3 regions of the Bacillus sp. SYZHCR11 genome follow, and region 1 is predicted to be linked to each of the others. Evidence: riboswitches for the same ligand, from Rfam matches in the RefSeq annotation. Region 1 holds a riboswitch; each other region holds the start of a gene.
What was found. Region 1 has a riboswitch for S-adenosylmethionine ahead of AC2CGA_RS01595 (2-hydroxyacid dehydrogenase). Riboswitches for the same ligand answer to the same signal wherever they lie in the genome.
Positions count from the first base shown of each region.

Region 2: linked by a shared signal. The riboswitch ahead of AC2CGA_RS10630 (5-methyltetrahydropteroyltriglutamate--homocysteine S-methyltransferase) and the one ahead of AC2CGA_RS01595 (2-hydroxyacid dehydrogenase) in region 1 are both predicted to bind S-adenosylmethionine.
Region 3: linked by a shared signal. The riboswitch ahead of mtnW (2,3-diketo-5-methylthiopentyl-1-phosphate enolase) and the one ahead of AC2CGA_RS01595 (2-hydroxyacid dehydrogenase) in region 1 are both predicted to bind S-adenosylmethionine.

Region 1 covers NZ_JBXUND010000001.1:287,573-291,767, reverse strand. Annotated here, with positions in the region: gene AC2CGA_RS01600 (FGGY-family carbohydrate kinase) at 38-1,504, opposite strand; gene AC2CGA_RS01595 (2-hydroxyacid dehydrogenase) at 1,497-2,513, opposite strand; SAM riboswitch class I at 2,635-2,727, opposite strand; gene AC2CGA_RS01590 (molybdopterin oxidoreductase family protein) at 2,874-4,195, shown strand, end outside.
Region 2 covers NZ_JBXUND010000002.1:772,572-776,766, forward strand. Annotated here, with positions in the region: gene AC2CGA_RS10620 (hypothetical protein) at 498-665, shown strand; gene AC2CGA_RS10625 (LURP-one-related/scramblase family protein) at 768-1,244, shown strand; SAM riboswitch class I at 1,329-1,415, shown strand; gene AC2CGA_RS10630 (5-methyltetrahydropteroyltriglutamate--homocysteine S-methyltransferase) at 1,494-2,630, shown strand; gene AC2CGA_RS10635 (methyltransferase domain-containing protein) at 2,664-3,545, opposite strand; purine riboswitch at 3,908-4,008, shown strand; gene AC2CGA_RS10640 (NupC/NupG family nucleoside CNT transporter) at 4,148-4,195, shown strand, end outside.
Region 3 covers NZ_JBXUND010000001.1:977,756-981,950, forward strand. Annotated here, with positions in the region: gene AC2CGA_RS04205 (1,2-dihydroxy-3-keto-5-methylthiopentene dioxygenase) at 1-82, opposite strand, end outside; gene AC2CGA_RS04210 (methylthioribulose 1-phosphate dehydratase) at 98-727, opposite strand; gene mtnX (2-hydroxy-3-keto-5-methylthiopentenyl-1-phosphate phosphatase) at 718-1,389, opposite strand; gene mtnW (2,3-diketo-5-methylthiopentyl-1-phosphate enolase) at 1,386-2,600, opposite strand; SAM riboswitch class I at 2,682-2,781, opposite strand; gene AC2CGA_RS04225 (pyridoxal phosphate-dependent aminotransferase) at 2,818-4,014, opposite strand; gene AC2CGA_RS04230 (carbon-nitrogen family hydrolase) at 4,107-4,195, shown strand, end outside.

The DNA of each region.
Region 1 (4,195 bases):
CCTCAGCAATCTTTCATGTTGTCATCTCATCCCCAAGTCAGCCTTTCACCGCCGGCTGAAAATGAGTAAATAATTTTTGGGTATGTTTCCATTCTTCATATAGGAAGAGATCCGTCTGATCCGCTTCCGGCTCAATTACCTTTGTGCAGGTCGAAAGCTCTGCTTTCACACCGAGAGCTTCGTTGCAAATCATCACCGCTCCCATTGCGGATGCCTGGCTGAACCCCTCTCTCTTATAGATTTTCTTTTGAAGAAGGTTAGCAAGAAACTGCGTCAAAGCATCACTTTGGAAACCGCCGCCGCACACCTTCACATAATCTTGTGAAAAGGAAGCCGCCTCTGTTAACGCCTCATAGTTCCATTTGATTGAAAAAGCGATTTCCAGCAGTGCGGCTTTGACAAAATGGGCTCTGCTTAAGTTTTGGGACAGCGGAGCGTCAAAAATAAATCCGCCTTTTGCCAGTGCGTTTTTCTCAGGAGATAAATAGGAGCCTAACGCAGATATACAGGCATGATCATGTTTCGGCAGACTTGCGATTTCCCGTTCCATGACGCTGTAGGATTCATTCGGATAAAAAATGGATTTTAATTTTTGATAATTGAGTCCTGTTACACCCGGATTCGTTTCTAGAAGCCATTCACCTTCTTCTGTATGGCAATTCAGCCATGCATTCTCTAAACTTTCGGTTCCGGTCTCCGCTGTTATCTTTGTAATCGGCGTCGTCGTGCCGGATACGATGACGATATCTCCCGGCTTTGCATCTGCACTTTTGATGGCAAGCTGTGTGTCTCCCCCGCCTGCAATCACAGGCACTCTTTCAGAAAGACCGAGCACCGCCGCTTTCTTAAACGTTAACATTCCGACAACCGTCCCAGATCGGACGAGTGAAGGAAGAATGGCAGAAGGCACACCGAAGATGTTGCATAATTTCTCTGACCACGCCTTTTTCCTTACGTCAAACAGCAGTGTTTCAGCAGCCTGTGACGGTTCATAGCTTAAAATTCCGCTCAGCTCAAATGTCACCCAGTCACTGATGCTTGTGATACACTTCACTTCTTTCCATAAAGACGGCTGTCTGGCTTTTAATCCGACAAGTTTCATGGCGGAAAATAAAGCGCTCGGTAGACGTCCGGTTTGCTGATGCACTTCTTCTTCTGCCTCAATCCCGCCTTCCCATTCACGCCCTCTGTTATCAATGTTGGGCAGACCGAGAAATGCCTTTTTATCTTTATTGATCAAAACGATTCCCTGCCTCTGGCTTGTTGAGGTGATTCCGATTAATGTAATATGAGGGCTCTTGGCAATAGCCTTTCTTGCCATAGCGCTGATTTGCGTCCATAACCCTTCCGGTGAGAAATATCGTCCGTCCGGATAAAGCGGATCCGTCACATATTCAATGTCTTCCCTTTCAAGCGCGGTCACTTCGCCGCCGGCAGTCACGACCGCGACTCGCGCATTCCCAGTCCCGATGTCAAATACAAGGTAGCCTTTTTGTTCAGCCATTACAGCCTCCTGCTTCCGTTTCAAGTTCTCTTTTGTTATAAAGTTCACGTATTGAGCAGGTTTGATCTTGTTTCCATTTGAAAAGCGCTTCATTTAAAATCTTCACATGATGATCTTCCACTTCAAATGTTGCGCCCGCTAAATGGGGAGTCGCGAACACATTCGGCAAAGAGATCAATTCATAATCAGAAGATTCAGGCGGTTCGTGATAAAACACGTCAAGGATCGCTCCCTTAATCCGCCGTTCTTTCAGCACCCGCAGCAGCTCTTCCCTGTCTGTAACCGCCGCTCTTGACGTATTGACAAAAACAGCTTCCTGTTTCATCAATTGAAAGTGCCGGGCGCCGATAAGGCCGATGGTTTCTTCTGTGCGCGGCAAGTGAACGGAAACAATATCACTTTCAGAAAATACCTGTTCAATCGTCGTTTTTTCATACTCCCGGTTTTCATGACGGACAAATGGATCATAGTAAAGCACCTTGCAGTCAAAAGCGGCCAATAGCCTGGCGATTCTCTGTCCGACAGCTCCGAAACCGATAAGGCCGACTGTTTTCCCCGTCAGCTCATTTCCTCTGAATTTGACGTAAGCCTGCAAATAATCACCATTCCACTTTCCGTCCTTCAGCCACTGATGGGAAGAATACGTATGACGCAAAAATGAAATCACATTTCCGATAAACATTTCAGCAACGGCCTGGGCATTGCGGGCCGGTGTAAAGAAAACGGGGATTTTTCTTTTAGTCGCCGCCGCAATATCCACATTAGACGGCATTCCTCTGCAGACACCGATAAAAGCGGAATCCGGCAATATGTCAATAACACGCTGAGACACCTCATCAAGTTCGGTTATAAGCCCCGACGCGTTTGTCTCATGAATCATCCGGATCAATTCATCTTCCCGATAGGCCCGGCCGTGCTTCTTCCACGGCCGGTGCACAGTCCGGCCGAACAGCTCAGCCAGCTCCTTCAGCCCCTCGTCGTGATATGGCGCGGTAATTAAAACCGTCATGGTGCAAAACATCCTTTTCACATAAATTTTTTCATAAAAAAATCTCTTTCCTCAAAGAAGGAAAGAGATTCATATACCGTCTTTATCCGCTTGAAGCGCACAAATATGTATAGACCATTCTTTCCTATCTTTCAAGCATACGCTTGCTGGAATTGGCACAATAAATGTTGCCGAGGTTTCATAGGGCCAGTCCCTCCACCTCTCTGGATAGAAAATAAAATGATGAAATTGTCAGGCTGTTTAAAAGAATAAACTCATCATAGAAAAGTCTTTCCGTAATGTCAACACTTTTTTCTGAATTGACGTTCGATTTTGAAATGTTATAATGCTTACAATATAAACAAAGAGGAGAAATGGGCTATGAATTCTGCTGCAACACAGCCGAACGGGGTCTTTAAGTCGGTGTGCTCACTAGACTGTCCCGATCAATGCGGCTTGCTTGTGACAAAAAAAGACGGAAAAATCGTTAACATTCAGGGAGACCCCGATCACCCGGTCACATCAGGGAATATTTGCAACAAAGTCAGACACATGGCTGAGCGTATTTATGATGAGAAGCGCGTAACCGTTCCGTTAAAAAGGATCGGTAAAAAAGGTGAAGCCGCGTTTGCGCCTATTTCCTGGGAGGAAGCAATCAATACAATCAGTTCGCGCTGGAAAGAGCTTATTTCCGAAGAAGGAGCGGAAAGCATTCTTCCGTACAGCTTTTACGGCAATATGGGAAAACTGGCGGCAGAGGGAATGGACCGCCGTTTTTTCCATCGTCTCGGAGCGAGTCATCTCGAACGGACGATCTGCAGCAAAGCCGGTTCTGAAGGCTATAACTATACAATGGGAGAAGGAGCGGGTACTGATCCGGAGGAGACCATACATGCTAAGCTCTTTATTTTTTGGGGAATCAATGCCGTCAGCACGAATATGCACCAAGTCATGATTGCTCAAAAAGCCCGGAAAAAAGGGGCTAAAATTGTCGTTATCGATGTACATAAGAACCAAACCGGCCGGCTTGCTGATTGGTTTATTCCCATTCGTCCCGGCACAGATGCCGCACTCGCCCTCGGTATCATGCATATCTTATTCGCTGAGAACCTTCACAATGAAGCATTTCTCACAGAATACACCGAAGGCAGTGACGAATTAAAAGCGCATGTCAAACACTATGATCCGGAAACGGTTTCTGCTATTACAGGCGTTAAAGCCGACGATATCAGACGCCTTGCGAGAATGTACGGAGAAACCTCCCCTTCCCTTATCAGGATCGGAAACGGCATTCAGCACCATGACAATGGCGGAATGATCGTCCGCACCGTCTCCTGCCTTCCGGCTGTTACAGGGCAGTGGCTCAACACCGGAGGAGGCGCAATCAAGCACAACAGCGCGGTATTAAACTATAACAGACAAGCGCTCCAGCGGCCTGATCTGCTTTACGGCCGGAAGCCGCGATCATTTAATATGAACAGGCTCGGAAGCGTTCTTTTAGAAACAAAACCGCCCGTGCGCTCCCTGTTTATTTACGGTACGAATCCCGCAGTGGTGGCGCCGGAAGCGAATAAAGTCAGAAAAGGCCTGCTGCGGGAGGATTTATTTACAGTCGTTCACGATCTGTTTTTAACGGAAACCGCCAAATATGCGGATATCGTGCTCCCCGCTGCATCCGCATTTGAAAACACGGATTTTTACAC
Region 2 (4,195 bases), on a different contig from region 1:
GAAAGAAGGAGTGAAGACTATGGCAAGAGGGACTGTAGCGAAAGAATTGAAAAAAACCTTAAAAGACCCGCGTGTACTGGAGACAAAATCAAACCCTTTTAAAAAACTGCGGAAAATGTTCAAACGATTTTTTTAAGATAACATCTCGTTTTCTTCAAAAAAATAAAGAAAGCGCTGTCAACTCGCAGTCATCTGTTAGAAGCAGTTATTTTGCATATCATAAGGTTTTTTAGGGTACTGAATAACACAAGGCAAACGAAAACACCGAAGTAGTTAATTAGACACTTACAAAAAATAGTAATAAAGTTATATAAACGATCATCATTTATCAGCCGATACAATCTATAGAACCACAACAAGAGCAAAATTTCTTCAACCCATAGTTATTTTTACGGAAAATGACGTTATTTTTTAAAAAAGTGACAATTGTTTGAATACTTTTCGTTTGTTTTTTCGTACAATAATAATACCAAAACTTTTTTTGGGAGGTATGTAAAATGATGCTACTTATTTTCGCTGCTTTGACAGGGTATCTTGTTTTCTCTTTCAGTAAGGACAACCGCCGGAAAACGCCAAAGACAAGCCCGCTGGTGACAGCTGCCGACACGAATAACATCATTGATTTAAATGCGATCCGTCAAAAACGCCGGATGCCGCTATCATAAAAACGACAGCTGCCGCAAAATCGGCAGCCTTTTTTTATGCACCCGGCCGATATGAAACCTTCCGCCTCCTTTTTTCGTAAAACATAAAAAAGGAGTTTTTTTATGTACCATTTTTACATCAAAGAGCGAATGTTTACGTTTAAGAATCGTTTTCAAGTGTTTCTTGAAAGCGGAAAAGAAGTCTACAATGTTGAAGGAAAGCTGTTTTCATTCGGTGATGAACTGAAGCTGACTGATTTGGACGGCCGCACGCTCGCCAGCGTCAATCAGAAACTGATGTCGCTCGTTCCCCGTTACGAGATTTCCGTCAGCGGCAAACCCGTCTGCCAAGTCATCAAGAAAGTCACGTTTTTCAAACCGAAATTTGAAATTTCCGGACTCGGCTGGAATCTTACCGGCGATGTGTGGGGCCGGAATTTTCAAGTGACAGACGGAAAATCAAACCGGATGACCGTCACCAAATCATGGATGAGCTGGGGCGATTCCTATCATTTGCAGATTGAAAAGGAAGAGGATATTGCTCTTTGTCTTGCGATCGCCATCGTGATAGATATGATTCTATTTGAGGGTGACAAATAAAAATATTTATCGAAATATATTGACAATATAAGAAAACATACTAAGATTAAGAGTATTACAGTTTATTCTGAAAAATAGCATATTTCCTTATCAAGAGAGGTGGAGGGACTGGCCCTATGATACCCGGCAACCGCTGTTCAGCAGAATGGTGCTAAATCCTGAAGATAAGGTTGAGATTTGCGGACGCAAGCTCTTCCCTATCCGAGGGAAGAGTTTTTTTATATTTCATCAGGAAAGAAGGAATCGTTCATGTCACAGCAAAACACAGAACAACCATCGCATACTCTTCTAAGAAAAAACCCGCCGTTTCGCGCGGATCAGGTCGGAAGCCTGCTGCGGCCGGCGGCTGTGAAGCAAGCCCGCCTGCAAAGAGCGGCGGGTGAGATTTCGGCAGAACAGCTGCGCGAAATCGAAAACAGAGAAATCATCCGCAGCGTGGAAAAGCAGAAAGAAACCGGCCTCAATGTCGTGACTGACGGCGAATTCCGCCGTGCCTGGTGGCATTTTGATTTTCTCGAAAATTTAGACGGGGTTGAGGCATTTACGCCTGAAAGCGGCATTCAGTTTCACAACGTACAGACGAAAGCGCGCGGCATTAAAGTAACGGGAGATATTGATTTTTCTCAGCATCCGATGCTCGAAGATTATAAATTCCTGCACAGCATTGCCGGCAATGCTGTTCCGAAAATGACCATCCCAAGTCCGAATATGCTGTTTTTCCGCGGAAAATTGGAAAAAGCGGCCTACCAGAATGATTACAAACAATTTCAGCACGATGTGTCAAAAGCGTATAAAAAAGCGATTCAGGCTTTCTATGACGCCGGGTGCCGCTACCTTCAGCTTGATGACACCGCATGGGCCGTTTTCTTATCTGAAGCGGGGCTTCGTCAGATTGAAGATTTCGGCACAACGCCGGATGAGCTGCGCAAGCTGTTTGCCGCTTCCATTAATGACGCGATCAAGGACCGCCCTGACGATCTGAAGGTTACGATGCATATCTGCCGCGGCAACTTCCAATCCACATGGACGGCTGAAGGCGGCTATGATGCAGCGGCTGAAACGATTTTTGACGGGCTTGACCTTGACGGATTGTTCCTGGAATATGATGATTCCCGCTCCGGCGGCTTTGAACCGCTCCGCTATGTCAAACGCTCTGATCTTCAGCTTGTGCTTGGATTGATTACATCAAAACATGGCGAACTTGAAGACAAGGACGCGATTAAACGCCGGATTGAAGAAGCTTCACAATATGTCAGCCTGGATCAGCTTTGCCTCAGCCCGCAATGCGGATTCGCCTCCACTGAGGAAGGAAACCTGATCACAGAAGAACAGCAATGGGCGAAACTGCGTCATGTCGTCAGCATTGCCGGTGAAGTCTGGAAATAAAAAAAAGACACGCGATCAGCGTGTCTTTTCTGTTTACAGAGGACCGGTTCCGATTAAAATATCGATATCTATCGTAATATCCGCCGCTTTTCGGCTGATAAACCGCCGGATGCTTTCATCAGTACATTTCCATGTTAAGGGCGTCATTTTCACAAGCCGCTCGAGGTCAGGCTGCGATAAGGTCTTCGTGTAACACAGCCGTTTGCGCTCAAAAGTTTGAAAGCCCGCTTGGAATCGTCCGGCCGCAGAATCGGCGGTGTCATTCCGCCGAGGACTGTCTCCGAAGAAGAATTCCCTTACTTCCTTCAAATAATCACGCCGCGGCACCGCTTTAATGACTGTGCCGCCCTTTCGTAAAAGCCTGCTGCATTCCTTGTAATTCCAAGGTGATAAAACAGACATCACGACATCAAAACAGCTGTCGGCAAACGGCGCATCCGCCACATCAGCGACGGCAAAAACCAAATGATCCCCGAAGGCCTTTGCGGCATGCAGCACACCTTCTTTCGAGAGATCAATACCGATTCCCGTCACGGAAAAAGCGGGCTGAAGCCATTTGCATACGGCGGCTAAATGAGAGCCTTCTCCGCATCCCGCATCCAATATCGCCGCCGTTGTTTGCGGAGATTGAATGCGGCTGATGATTGCGGCGATCTCCTTTTGAACCGGGACAAAAAATTCCCGGCTGTCAAAAAGAGCGCGTCTCGCTTCGAACAGCCGCCTGTCATAGCGGGTTTTGAACGATTTATTGAGGAAATTCACATATCCTTGCTTTGATATATCAAATGTATGCCCGTGTCCGCACATCAAGCTTTTGTATTGTGAGACCGCCATGGCCGAACTGCATAGCGGACACCTGAATACGGACTGGCATGATTGCAGTAATTCCGCGCGTTTTCTTTTTATAGACGTCAATAAAAACACCTCATTCATTCGTTATTCCGATGAAATGAAAAAGGCATAGACAAATAAACCTCGCAAAATTGGAAGTTTAACCTATTTATCTATACCTCTCATTATCTGTAACGAATGAACTGAATGATCATGAAAATGACCCCTTTTCTGCCGTCTTTTGAAGGCGGTGCCCTCAGATCCATTTTATCAGCTGCATCCCGTCTTTACAATGAACCGGAACTGTTTTTCGGGGGCTTTTATACCTTTATTATCCAATTACTTGTGAACATCCTTTATTTTCTTTATTTATAATATAAATTTATTATTTTGAAAATATCTAAAAAGGTTGATTTTCAAAAATTGAAACGATAAAATACTGCTATCTCATGTAATATCGTTATTCTTGTATATGATCAGTAATATGGTCTGATTGTTTCTACCTAGTGCCGTAAAAGACTAGACTACAAGAAAGTTTGCATAAATTTGAACGAGTGAAAAGCATATGATGCTGTCAGTCTATTCTTTTCTTTTGGCTCTTATTTATCACACTTTCTGGCTTTCAGGAATTTGTGACGAATAAGAGCTTTTTTTATTTCCATAATACCCTTATAGGAGTTGCTCACATGTACTTTTTATTGAACATTGTCGGTCTCATTGTTGTCATGGCTGTT
Region 3 (4,195 bases), 690 kb from region 1:
CTTGTTCGTCTAAAAAGCGCGCTACTTCTTCCTGATTTTCAATGAGCGTATTCTTTTCGTCATGAATTCTGATGGTCGCCATTTTCCGTTCCTCCTTTTATTTTACAAGCTGCGGCCGCAGTGACAGAAGCTTGAGGTGGCAGCTGAATAAAAATTCATAGGCTTCCAGCACCCTTTTCGCTTCAAATGCGGTCCGCCCCCATGCCGTAATGCCGTGATTACGGATTAACACCGCGCCTGAGCCGGCGTCCGCATGGTGCGCGAAGTTTTCGGCCAATGCCGGGATGTGCGCCGGGTTGTCAATGATCGGAACGGTCACGGACGCGTTTTCCTCCCATAATCCGAGCGCCTTAATCATCTCCTGCCCCTGAAACGTGATTTGTTTTTCATCCCCGTAAAGCTCTGAGATGACATTATTATTAACGGTATGGACATGCAGACAGCAGCCGGCTTCTGTCTTTTGGTATAAGTAAGTATGGAGAAGCGTTTCCGCTGAAGGTTTTAAAGAATGGCCGGTCTCAGCGGGCTTCCCGTTCTCATCGATTAAGAGAAAATCTTCGTCTGTTTCTTTTCGTTTGTCTTTTCCGCTCGCCGTAACGAGGAAAGTCAGCGGCGCGTCGGATACTTTGATGGAAAGATTCCCGCTCGTTGCCGGGAACCAGTCTCTTTCGGCCAGCTCGCGCTTTACCTCGGCAAGTTCGCGCCAGCGTTCTTCTTTTACAGCCATGCCTGCACCTCCCCGATGTTTTCAATGCCTGTTTTCACCTCATGAAAATCTTGAAAAGGCAGATGCCGGAGGCCGAGTTCTTTGCATTCAGTCAAAAGATAATCTCTAGCAAAACACATATCGGATAACTTTGCAGCCTCAACATCCGTGACCGAATCACCGATCATAATGAGAAATTTCTGCTGATCGGACAGCTTCCGGATGACTGACGGTTTGCAGCAGCCGCATTGATTGGTGCAGCCTCCGTCACAGGCGTGCGGCCAGTCTATATGAATATATTCATTGTCAAAGGATGCATGATTGCAGAAAATCCGCTCCTTTTCTACGATCCCTTCCAAAAGCGGATGCACAAAAAAGTCCATTCCTCCGCTTACGATATAAAACGGGAGGCCGTTTGACCGGACAAACGAGACAAAATCCAAAAAGCCGTCCCGTATTTTCGCATCCTTCAGAATAAAGCCGGTCAGTTCTTCTTTTAAGCTGCTCGGCAGCAGTCCGAACATCCGGCCGACTCCTTCTTGGATTGATAGGCTTTTAGACAGAACACCGTCTTTTAATTCAAGCCACTCAGGAGGCGCGAATTCTTTCATCATGCTGACAATGTTGTCGTTCATGGTGACCGTTCCGTCGAAATCACAAATAATCAGCGGTGTGCGGGTCATACGGCTTCCACCCTTCCCCATTTGTCTAATGCGAGCTGAAGATCTTTGCACGACGCGGCTTTTTCTTCAATCGGCTGCGCTTCAAGCACCGCATCAATGATGGCGCGGAACGCTCTTCCGCCGCCCTCGGCTCCTTTCGGATGGCCGTGAATGCCTCCGCCGGCATTGATGATGTGATCGATGCCGAAATCGCGCATCAACAATGGCACCATACCGGGATGAATGCCTGCCGACGGGACAGCAAACGACGGATGAAAGACATCGTCTTTTACACATTCATCATGAATTGCAAGCGCGGACTCCTTCGGAAGAGCAACGGATCCGTAAGGTGACGGAAATAAACTGAAATCAGCGCCGCAATAGCGGTTCAGCTTGCCGAGCAAAAGCGCATGCGACAAGCCGTAAACGGGAGATGAAGTGAACGCGCCGCTGACTGCCGGATGCGCCATGATCGGAAGCGGGATTTCCCTGTCTTCGGCAAGGCTCTGCATCACATCTAAACCGTAAGCGAACACATTCAATAAAAGCGCGTCCGCCCCGAGTTCTGCCGCGCGCCTCGCTTTATCCCGCAGTTCAGCGGTCCTTCCCGTAAGGTTTACGGCATACAGCGTTTTATGCCCCGTCTCCTCCCGGGTTTCCTTCAGGACTTGTTTTCCTTCGATAATGCGGGTTTCAAACGGAGCCAGTTCATTTTCAAAGAAAATTTCGTCATCTTTAATCAGATCCACGCCTCCGAGCGCCTGCTGTCTGAGCTGTTCTTTAATGTCGGCGAGATCCCGTCCGATCACGCCTTTAAATATGCTCATCAGAAGCGGTCTTTCAAATTCGCCCAGCAGTTTGCGGATGCCGTATATACCGAATTTCGGCCCGGGAAGGGAGCGTTTAAACCCTTCGGAAAATTCAAGATCAGTCAATTTTATTTTTCCGTCCAGTGACAGCTTTCCGAATACCGTCGTCAGGACGGCCGGAATATCTCTTGAAAAGTTCGCCTCGGGATAGGCGATAGTGATGACGGATTGTGTTTCGTTTTCTGAGGTTCCTTCTTTCTCCTCAACTTTTACGACCCGGCCTTTATGTTTTCTGAGCTGTTCCTGCTTCACCAGGGGCAGGTCAGTCCAGGAGCCTACCGTCAGCCCCGCCGCAATCTGTTCCGCCCGCTTTTCACTGTCCGTTGTGTCTGTCAGAAGATATGTTGCCAATACTTCGCTCATGCGTGAACGCCTCTCTTTCTTTCACAAAACATAAAAAAACCTCTTCCCTATGAGCAGAAAGAGGCTTCGTGTTATGTCCGAATCTTATCTCTCAGCTCCTGCTGCAAGAATTAGCACCGTGCTTTATCAGTCGGTTGCCGGGCTTCATCGGGCTCGTCCCTCTGCCTGCTCTTGATAAGAATAATGATTTTATAAAGTATTTTGAATTATCGCATTGTTATCCAGATATGTCAATGCTTTTTCGGGTGAAAAGATTCAGTTTCCCGATCCGTTCCGCAGCTTCTTTAAGTCTTTCTTCACTTGTCAGAAGACCGACTCTGATATAGCCTTCCCCCCATTTTCCGAACCCGTTTCCGGCAGCGACGGCGACATCCGCTTTCTCGAGCAGCAGATCTGAAAACGACTGTGACGTATAACCGTCGGGCACAGGGAGCCATGCAAAAAAGGAGCCAGCCGGAGCCGTCACATCCCAGCCGATACCGCGGCAGGCTTCAATCCATGCATTGCGCCTCGATTCATATCTGTCATTTTGCGCTGCGACGCATGCCTGATCCTCTAAAAGAGCGGCTGCCGCCGCCTGCTGCGCCGCGGGAAACAGGCTGACAAACATATGATCCTGATAAAGATTGATCGCTTCGATGACAGAAGCGTTTCCGACGGCAAAGCCGACCCGCCAGCCCGCCATATTATACGTTTTGGACAAGGTATAGATTTCGATTCCCGTCTCCTTTGCGCCTTCCGTCTGCAAAAAGCTCAGCGGTTTATGCCCGTCAAAGCCGACGGCTCCGTACGCGAAATCGTGAACGACACAAATACCGTTTTGTTCCGCAAAACCGACTGTCTCCTCAAAAAACGCCTCTGTCGCCACAGCGCCGGTCGGATTATTCGGATAATTGAGATAAAGCAGCTTCGCCTCGCTCCGCACCTTTTCAGGAATTACGCTGTAATCAGGGAGAAACCCTCTTTCTTCCGTCAGCGGCATCATTTCCATTTTCGATTTCGCAAGGGCGACGCCCGACCAGTAATCAGGATATCCGGGATCAGGCACCAGAATGGTATCTCCCGGGTTTAAAAGACATTGCGGAAGCTCAACAAGTCCCGCCTTGCCTCCGAACAGCACGGCGACTTCCGTGTCCGGATCAAGCGTGACCCCGTACTCCCTTTCATAAAATGCAGCGGCTGCTTTTTTGAAGCTGTAAGCGCCCCGGAATGATGAGTATTTATGATTTTCCGGCCTTTCGACGGCGCGCTTCATTTCTTCAACGATATGCTGAGGCGTCGGCTGATCAGGGTTTCCCTGCCCTAAATTGATGACGTCTCTGCCTTCTTTCAGCTTTTGATTCACTTTTTGCACCAATGATGCGAAAAATTGTTCCGGCAGCTGTTTGAGTACATCTGAGATTTCAAAGTTCATATTTTTCACCTTCTAAAAATGTCTTGAAATGATAGTCCATCATCATATATGGTTAAATAAAAAAAGTAAAGAGAAACTTGAGGTGTTAAAAAATGAAATGGACCGTTTCCTGTTTGCAATTTGATATTTCATACGGAAATCCTTCAGAAAATTTTAAAAAAGCGGAATCTTTGATTGAGCA